3 regions of the Pseudoalteromonas sp. MMG024 genome follow, and region 2 is predicted to be linked to each of the others. Evidence: predicted binding sites of a transcription regulator. Region 2 holds the regulator's gene; each other region holds the start of a gene.
The links. The regulator FliA, encoded in region 2, starts transcription of late flagellar genes. The targets are predictions, from matches to a motif close to CTAAAGNTNNNNNNNNNNNNGCCGATA.
Positions count from the first base shown of each region.

Region 1: L1068_RS09425 (flagellin) is a predicted target of FliA. The motif match lies at 1,264-1,290, and genes of this name have one in related genera.
Region 3: L1068_RS21315 (DUF5610 domain-containing protein) is a predicted target of FliA. The motif match lies at 1,726-1,752, and genes of this name have one in related genera.

Region 1 covers NZ_JAKFZO010000008.1:96,507-99,795, forward strand. Annotated here, with positions in the region: gene L1068_RS09415 (flagellin) at 1-139, shown strand, start outside; gene L1068_RS09420 (flagellin) at 351-1,169, shown strand; gene L1068_RS09425 (flagellin) at 1,376-2,191, shown strand; gene L1068_RS09430 (flagellin) at 2,523-3,289, shown strand, end outside.
Region 2 covers NZ_JAKFZO010000013.1:107,419-110,707, reverse strand. Annotated here, with positions in the region: gene flhF (flagellar biosynthesis protein FlhF) at 1-879, shown strand, start outside; gene L1068_RS13990 (MinD/ParA family protein) at 872-1,729, shown strand; gene L1068_RS13985 (RNA polymerase sigma factor FliA) at 1,738-2,454, shown strand; gene cheY (chemotaxis response regulator CheY) at 2,505-2,888, shown strand; gene L1068_RS13975 (protein phosphatase CheZ) at 2,905-3,289, shown strand, end outside.
Region 3 covers NZ_JAKFZO010000037.1:22,777-26,065, reverse strand. Annotated here, with positions in the region: gene murI (glutamate racemase) at 1-511, opposite strand, end outside; gene L1068_RS21315 (DUF5610 domain-containing protein) at 580-1,695, opposite strand; gene trmA (tRNA (uridine(54)-C5)-methyltransferase TrmA) at 2,031-3,128, shown strand; gene fabR (HTH-type transcriptional repressor FabR) at 3,150-3,289, opposite strand, start outside.

The DNA of each region.
Region 1 (3,289 bases), on a different contig from region 2:
GAAATCACGTATTATGGATACAGACTTTGCGGCGGAGAGTGCGGGTCTTGCTCGTAATCAGGTGCTACAACAAGCATCAAGCTCAATGTTAGCCCAGGCAAATCAACAGCCACAAATCGCATTATCCCTAATTGGTTAACACTCTCTCCTAATTAATCAAGTTAGTACTCCCTCTCTCATAAGAGCAGCCATTTGGCTGCTTTTTTTATTTTGTGATTTAAAAAAGTGCAAAAAATTACAGGTTTTTTCTAAAGAAATTATTCCCACTGTCGATATAGTTTTTAGTTAAAGAAATTAATTAGATAACAGTTCTTTTTAGCATAATTGCTTAGAACTAGAGGGTGAACATTATGGCTTTATATGTAAATTCAAACGTCACATCATTGAACGCACAGCGTCAATTATCGAATTCAACAAATGCGTTAAGCACGTCCTTCCAACGTTTGTCATCTGGTTTACGTGTTAACAGTGCAGCAGATGATGCGGCTGGTCTTCAAATTGGTACACGTTTACAATCGCAAGTAAATGGTGCAAACCAAGGCGCACGTAATGCAAACGATGGTATTTCACTATCGCAAACAGCGGAAGGTGCGCTAGAAGAAACATCGAACATGCTGCAGCGTATGCGTGTTCTGGCAATTCAATCAGCAAATGGTTCAAATACAGCATCAGATCGTGCAGCATTGCAAAAAGAGTTTTCTGAGCTATCGAGTGAAATCGACCGTGTAGCAAGTGATACAACGTTTGGTGGTGTAAATATTTTAGATGGAACATTTACAGCTGATTTCCAGGTTGGTCCAGATGCGAACCAAGTGATCAATGTCGCTATCGCAACAAGTATGGGGGCAACAGGTTTAGCTGTAAACGATGACACAATTGCGACTGCATCTCAGGCTCAGACAGCGATTACCGCAATTGATGACGCTTTGTCTACGGTAAATGGTATACGTGCAGATCTCGGTGCGAAGCAAAACCGTTTTAGCTCGACTATTCGTAACTTGAATAATATTTCTGAAAATGTGTCAGCGTCTAAGTCACGTATTTTAGATACGGACTTTGCGGCTGAAAGTGCAAGTCTTGCGCGTAACCAGGTGTTACAACAAGCATCAAGCTCAATGTTAGCGCAGGCAAATCAACAGCCTCAGATAGCACTATCACTAATTGGTTAATACTCTCTCCTAATTAACTAGGTTAGTACTCCCTCTCATACAAAACGGCCAAATGGCCGTTTTTTACTTTTCGTTAAAAAAAATTAAAAAAAAGCTAAAGGGTTTTAGGCGGCCGCCGATAACGAAGATGGGACAGAAAACTATCTGTAGCTTACTCTCTCTCTTGCTACTGATAGTTCCTATGTTAATTATTATTGGAGGCTCTCATGGCTTTAAGTGTTAACTCAAATATAATGTCTTTGAATTCTCAAAGACAACTCTCTCGTTCGAGCGAGGCATTATCAACATCATTCCAGCGTTTATCGTCTGGTTTACGTGTAAACAGTGCAGCAGATGATGCGGCAGGTTTACAAATTGGTACACGTTTAAACTCGCAAGTACAGGGTTTGAACCAAGGTGCACGTAATGCGAACGATGGTATTTCACTATCGCAAACAGCAGAAGGTGCGTTGGAAGAAACCTCGAACATGTTGCAACGTATGCGTGTACTGGCAATTCAATCAGCGAATGGTTCAAACACTGATTCGGATCGTGATGCACTGCAAAAAGAATTCACAGAGCTATCTGCTGAGATTGATCGTGTTGCAAGTGATACGAGCTTTGGTGGTGTAAATATTTTAGATGGTACGTACGACACAGACTTCCAAGTTGGTGCTGATGCAAACCAGACTATTACGTTAAAAGTAACGACAAATATGAACTCAACAGGACTTGCGCTTTCTGATGACTCTATCAGTACTGCTGCAGGCGCACAAACAGCTATAGGTGCACTAGATGATGCGTTGTCAACAGTGAACGGTGTGCGTGCTGATCTTGGTGCGAAGCAAAACCGTTTTAGTTCGACTATTCGTAACTTAAACAACGTAGCAGAAAATGTAGCAGCGTCTAAGTCACGTATCATGGATACAGACTTTGCAGCAGAAAGTGCGGCATTGGCGCGTAACCAAGTATTACAACAGGCTTCAAGCTCAATGTTAGCGCAGGCTAACCAGCAGCCGCAAATTGCGTTGTCATTGCTGTAATAAATAGTAATCGTAATGCTTTTTATAGATCACACTGAGTGGTGTGATCTATAAATATTTGACTGAATAATATCCCTCCCATATACCGTATTCATAGAGCCCAAACTAAACAATTACACCTCTAAACTAGAACAATCAGAATGAATCATGCTTCAAAATTAAAAGCATTTCGTGATTAATTTATTAAAGTAACTCTTTGTTTATTTGTTGGTTATTTTTCTTCTAGTTGCTTACTTGTAAAAATTGATTAAAGAATCTTTTTGACGTGTCGATATCTTAATCAAACGAGTTGTTTGGCGGTAGACACCGCAGATAGAAGAGGGCGAGAATCATGGCTTTATATGTAAATTCAAACATCACATCATTGAACGCACAGCGTCAATTATCAAATTCAACAAATGCGTTAAGCACGTCTTTTCAGCGTTTATCATCAGGTTTACGTGTTAACAGTGCAGCGGACGATGCAGCAGGTTTACAAATTGGCACACGTTTACAATCGCAAGTAAATGGTGCAAACCAAGGCGCACGTAACGCGAACGATGGTATTTCACTAGCGCAAACAGCAGAAGGTGCACTAGAAGAAACGTCAAATATGTTGCAACGTATGCGTGTTTTATCGATTCAATCGGCGAATGGTTCAAACACTGATTCAGACCGTGATGCACTACAAAAAGAGTTTGCTGAATTATCAGCAGAGATAGACCGTGTAGCAAGTGATACAACGTTTGGTGGTGTAAATATCTTAGATGGTACATACGATACAGACTATCAAGTAGGACCAGATGCGAACCAAACAATTCAGGTGAAAATTACCACTAACATGAACTCAACTGGCCTTGCACTTTCAGATGATTCGATTAGTACAGCAGCAGGTGCGCAAACAGCGATTACAGCACTAGATGATGCTTTATCGATTGTAAATGGTGTGCGAGCTGACTTAGGTGCGAAGCAAAACCGTTTTAGTTCGACTATTCGTAATTTAAACAATGTTTCAGAAAACGTATCGGCGTCGAAATCACGTATTATGGATACAGACTTTGCGGCGGAGAGTGCGGGTCTTGCTCGTAATCAGGTGCTACAACAAGCATCAAGCTCAAT
Region 2 (3,289 bases):
CACCAACTTTCTGGTTTAATGAATGAAGATATGGCGCGCCGTGACCCAACTCGTGCTCTTTTACTTGACCGTTTGAAAGGCATGGGTATCAGTGAGGCAGTAGCGGACCAGCTTGCGTGTTTTATTCCAGATGATGTAGCACCGCGTCAAGCGTGGCAAGAAACACTTAATATGCTGAGCAAACAGCTATACACTGCAAATAATGAGATTTTGCGTCGTGGCGGCGTATATGCGCTAGTTGGTCCTACTGGTGTGGGTAAAACTACCACAGTTGCAAAGCTAGCTGCGCTTGGCGCACAAAAATTTGGCGCCAACAATATTGCGCTAATCACAACAGATACTTATCGTATTGGCGCATATGAGCAATTATCGACTTATGGTCGCATTATTGGCTGCCCAGTAAAGCAAGTTAAAAATGCAGAAGAACTCACTGAAATTCTTTATCATTTAAGAAATAAGCGTCTAGTATTAATTGATACAGCAGGAATGAGCCAACGAGATATACGTTTGACTGAGCAACTCAACACGTTAATGCGCAATAGCCGAGTAGATATTCGCAGTTACCTTGTGTTAAGTTCAACAGCACAGCTTGAAGTACAGCAAGAGGCGATTAAACAGTTCAAACAGGTACAGTTAAGTGGTTGTATCTTCACAAAACTTGATGAATGTCTAAGTTTAGGTGAAATTATCAGTGTAGCCATTCAAAATCGTCTGCCAATAGGCTATCTTACCAATGGGCAGCGTGTACCAGAGGACATTCGTGTGGCAAATGCGGAAAAATTGGTCAGCAAAGCTCAGCAGCTGTATGCAAAACGAACAAACGCGCAAGCAAGACGTGCATCAAGCATGGCGCATCAAGCAGTAGGAATGTATGATTAACCCAGAATTAGATCAAGCTAGTGGCCTGCGGAAAATGAAAAACAACAACAAGGCTGTAAAAGTAATTGCGGTAACTGGAGGTAAAGGGGGTGTTGGAAAAACCAATGTCTCTCTTAACATGGCAATTGCCATGGCTCAGCAAGGCCAAAAAGTACTGGTACTCGATGCCGATTTGGGTTTAGCAAACTGTGATGTAATGCTGGGTTTGCGTGTAGAGCGCAACCTTTCTCACGTGCTTTCAGGTGAATGTGACCTCGAAGATATTTTAGTTGAAGGGCCATACGGTATGAAAATTGTACCTGCGACATCTGGCTCTCAAAACATGGTGGAATTAACACCATCTGAACATGCTGGCCTTATTCGCGCTTTTGGCGAATTAGACTCACACTATGATGTACTAGTCGTTGACACAGCGGCCGGTATTTCAGATATGGTGCTTAGTTTCTCTCGCGCTTCACAAGATGTGCTTGTTGTTGTGTGTGATGAACCAACGTCAATAACCGATGCTTATGCACTGATTAAAGTGTTAAGTCGTGAGCACGGTGTATACAAATTTAAAATAGTTGCGAATATGGTACGCAGCTTAAAAGAAGGCCAAGAGCTTTTCGCAAAATTATCAAAAGTAACCGACCGCTTTTTAGATGTATCACTTGAGCTAGTCGCGACAGTTCCATTTGATGAAAATATTCGAAAAGCGATTCGTAAACAAAAAACCATTGTTGACGTATTTCCAAAATCGCCTGCAGCAATTGCGTTCAAAGCACTTGCAACTAAAGCGGCGAGCTGGCCAATTCCAAATCAGCCGTCAGGACACCTAGAGTTTTTCATTGAGAAACTGGTTAGTAATTAGGAACGCCTATGAAAAGAACCGCTGCCTATGCTAATCAAAATCAATTATCGCAACTTGTCGAACAGCATACGCCGTTGGTTAAACGCATTGCCTACCATATTTTAGCGCGTCTGCCGGCAAGCGTGATTGTCGAAGACCTTATTCAGGCGGGCATGATAGGACTAATCGAGGCTGCTAAGAACTTTGATGGCAGTAAAGGTGCGAGCTTTGAAACCTATGCGGGTATTCGTATTCGCGGTGCAATAATCGATGAAACGCGCAAAGGGGACTGGGTACCTCGCTCAGTACATAAAAACGCCCGTGAAGTCGCCGCGGTCATAAATCAGCTAGAATCATCACTCGGGCGTGAACCAAAAGACAGTGAAGTAGCTGAAAAACTTGATATTACGCTAGATGAGTACCATCATATTCTAAGGGATATAAGCAATGGTAAAATTATCGGCATTGAAGATCTCGGTGTTGATGAAGATGTCATCGACGCAGGGCTTGGCAATAAAGAACAAAATCCATTAGTTGATATTCAACAAGATAAATTTAATAAAGCGTTAGTAGAGGCAATACAAACTTTGCCAGAAAGAGAAGCGTTAGTGCTGTCACTTTACTACAATGATGAAATGAATTTAAAAGAAATTGGGCTAATTCTTGAAGTGAGTGAATCAAGGGTGAGCCAAATACATAGTCAGGCCATGGTGCGCCTTAAAGCAAAAGTCCATGACTGGATATAGAATAAAAGTAGTAAGTAAACAATTAGGTGCATACCTCACTGGAGGATATTTTGGATAAAAACATGAAAATTCTTGTAGTTGACGACTTTTCAACGATGAGAAGAATCATTAAAAACCTGTTAAGAGATCTTGGTTTCACAAACGTGCAAGAAGCAGACGATGGTAGCACTGCGCTTCCTATGCTGCAAAACCAAGAGTTTGACTTTGTAGTTACGGATTGGAATATGCCAGGTATGCAAGGTATAGATTTGCTGCGCGCGATTCGCGCGGATGACAGTCTAAAACACATACCGGTACTAATGGTAACTGCGGAAGCCAAAAAAGAGCAGATCATTGCTGCAGCACAAGCAGGTGTAAACGGTTATATCGTTAAACCATTTACAGCAGCAACGCTTAAAACAAAGCTTGATAAAGTTTTTGAGCGTTTAGGCTAACGGGAAGGAGAGGTTTATGTCAGCAAGTGCTGCGCCTCAAATTACCTTAGAACAAGCTAAGCAGCTAGTTGCGTTTCTTGAAAACGATGAGCAACAACAAGCGCAAGAGCTGCTAAAGCAAGTTACGGCAATTGAGCAAGATGAATTATTTGGTGAGGTAGGCAAACTAACTCGTCAACTGCATGATTCATTGAAAAATTTTCAACTTGATACCACTTTATCGGCGTTAACAAATGAGTCTATTCCTGACGCAAAAGAACGTCTCAATTATGTTATGGAAATGACAGAGCAAGCTGCGAATACAACGATGGACGCCGTTGAAGCATCGCTGCCTATTGCCGATAACTTGCAAACAGGTCTCAACAATATTAAGCCCAAATGGGACAAATTAATGTCGCGAG
Region 3 (3,289 bases), on a different contig from region 2:
TATCGAGTTCTTGAGCTAACGCTTGCATATCTAATGTATTAAACCAGAACTTGTGTTCAGCTAATCTTACTAGTTCGCTAGAACCATATAAGTCAACTTCACAGCTTCTTGCAAAATCATCAATTAATGTTGCGGTGTATTCATTTGCAACTGTGGCAGGCGTTGCTAATACGCCAATTCGTTTGCTTAGGGATTTCTCTGCAGCTGGTTTAATTGCGGGTACAACGCCTACTATTGGAAAATCAAATTGTGCGCGAAGTTGTACTAATGTTTGCGTGCTCGCAGTATTGCAGGCAACAACCAATATATCGACAGGCTCAATTTCTTTAATAAATTGAGTTAACAGACTAGTAATACGTTGCGTTAAGAACTGAGAAGAGCGTTTTCCGTACGGCAGGTATTTGTTGTCCATAAGATAGCTGAATCTTGCACTCGGTAAACTCGCTTGAATATGTTCAAGTACCGATGTGCCACCAATGCCAGAATCAAATACAACAATGTGCTTAGCCAAACTACCCGACCTAATACGTTATTAACCCGAGTAGTTTGCCATAGATTTTTTAATTCACAAGCGATGGCCTAGCTTTCTTTTTGTTGCTTTTGATTTAGCTGTTCAAAAAAGCTAGTACTGTAATCCAACAGATTCTCTTTATTAGCCTGCTGTTGATTCAGCCAAGTTAATAATTGCGTCAATTGATTCTCAATATTGAGTGGCTTCGCTTTGTCATAACTTTCTTTTAGCCCTTCATTTATTGGTTCAAGTTGCTTAGCAATTTCTCTACCTGGTTGCGTCGTTTGGTATTCTCGCACACTTGCTCTGACTTCTGTTTGCTGCAAGTTCATCGACATAGCCACCAATTGTGGAGAGTCTAAGTTTAGATTTTTTGCTTGCTCAAACGCTTCATCAAGCGAGCCATTAAAGAACTCGTTACTAACTTCTTGCAAATCTGACATAAGTTCATTAATTGCTGCGACTTCATCTTCATTTAAGTCACCTTCGACTGAAAATGAGTAAGCTTGTGAACTCGACTGAGAAGACGAATAACTCAACGACTCGCCGTTACCATCTTTATTATAAGAGAATTGTTCCGACGACTGATACTGGCTATTGTATGTTAACTTAATTACATCGCCTTCAGCTGTTTTAATCTCGTAACTCGCACCATTTTCTAGCTTATAATAATTCTGCGCATTAAAACTCGTAGACTTTGACTGTTCGCTTACTGGGTTAAATAAAGACTCTTCAAATTCGTCTAGGCCATCAAAAATAAGTTCACGGCTTTTTTCCACCCCTTTTTCAATATCATCACTAAACAAATCGCTGTCTTTAAGCTCTTTAATTGCCTCACCCAGACCTTGCTCTATCCCTTTACGTGCTTGATCAAGCATATTGGCCAACGAACCTTCATTAGCTCCGTCCGCTTGAGCACCTAAAATGGCACCTTTAACAAAGGACAGTACATTTTTAGCCACTTCTTCAAAATCAAACGTATTACTTGTGGCTTGCGGTTTCACTTTACTTTCAAATGGTATTGTCCCCATCATTTTTTGATAGGAGATCTGACTAGCAATTGTTATTCGTTGAGACATGGTAAAAACATCTTTAGACGATGCGTTTTGTGCTATTTCGTTTGGTTTATTTTGAGAAAAACCATACTTGTTTTCGGGTTGATACCCCAATCCACCCACTTTCATAATCATTGCCTCCATTTCAGAATGTCTACTTATCGACCAAATAGTGAACAACTTAAGTATAAATCATTAATTTAAGCACTGTTCAGCCTCCTTATATAAAGGTAATACCCACTTAGTTAAGTCTGATATTCGATATTGCTAAGGCGAAGTTTTCTGATGTAGTACTTCTAAATCGATAAATAATAGCGTGATTAACAATCAAAAAAGCCCGCGTAAATGATTCGCTATTTAAGTGAGTCAGTATAAGTATGTCACATTTTTTCTATGCTATAACTGGACAAAGAAAAACCACAACCTACAATAGCGCGACTCGCACACTAGAGGTTAAAAAGCATATGCCTGTAATTCAAATAGATACTTCACAATACGACGAACAACTTGCTGAAAAAGAACAACGTATCAGCCAACAATTCGCGCAGTTTAACGCGCCAAAATTAGAAGTATTTGCGTCTGAAACAAAAAATTACAGACAACGTGCAGAGTTTCGCGTGTGGCATGAAGGTGAAGATTTATTTCACATTATGTTTGACCCAGAAACAAAAGAGAAAATCAGAGTTGATCAGTTTGATCCTGCAGCACCATTAATTTATGAATTAATGCCACGTTTGTTAGATCTATTAAAACCGAATGAAATTTTACGTCGTAAACTCTTCCAAATTGATTATTTGTCGACACTAAGCGGACAAATTCTTGTTAGCTTGATATATCACAAGCAACTTGATGACGAATGGGTAAACGAGGCTAATAAGCTAAAGGCTTTACTAAAAGAAGAGTTTGATATCGATTTTATTGGCCGAGCTCGCAAGCAAAAAATTGTGCTTGGTGAAGAATATGTCATTGAAAAGCTGAATGTAGATAATCGTGAACTTGTTTATCAGCAAGTTGAAAATAGCTTTACTCAGCCAAATGCCAAACTAAACGAGCAAATGCTCGAGTGGGCAATCGATGTCTCAAAACCTCTTAATAATGATCTACTAGAGCTTTATTGTGGTAACGGTAACTTTTCAATTGCGTTAGCGCCTAGCTTTAATCGCGTACTTGCCACCGAAATTTCTAAGTCTTCAGTCAAGTCCGCACAATTTAATATTGCCAAAAACAAAATCGACAACCTCGATATAATCCGTATGTCGAGTGAAGAGTTCACTATGGCAATGAATGGTGAAAAAGAGTTTTCCCGCTTAAACGGTATCGACCTTAAAAGTTACAACTGTCAAAGTATTTTAGTTGACCCGCCACGTGCCGGTTTAGACAAAGACACCACTGATTTAGTACAAGGGTATGACAACATTATCTATATTTCATGTAACCCAGATACGCTGGAAAGAGATTTGCAGCAACTAACTGAAACTCATACCATCGCGCGTTTTGCCATTTTTGATCAGTTCCCGTATACCCATCATATCGAATCCGGCGTATTTCTTACGCGCAAGTAAAACATGCATCAAAAAAAGCAGCTATTTAGCTGCTTTTTTTTCTTTGGTATAGCTTGATGCCCCTTTAGCAATATAACGCAATTGCCAAATAATACGCTCGGTAAGTTGCTCACGCTGTGGCTTAGTGAGATCAAGCGCTTCAGCGCCTGCGTTAAATACTA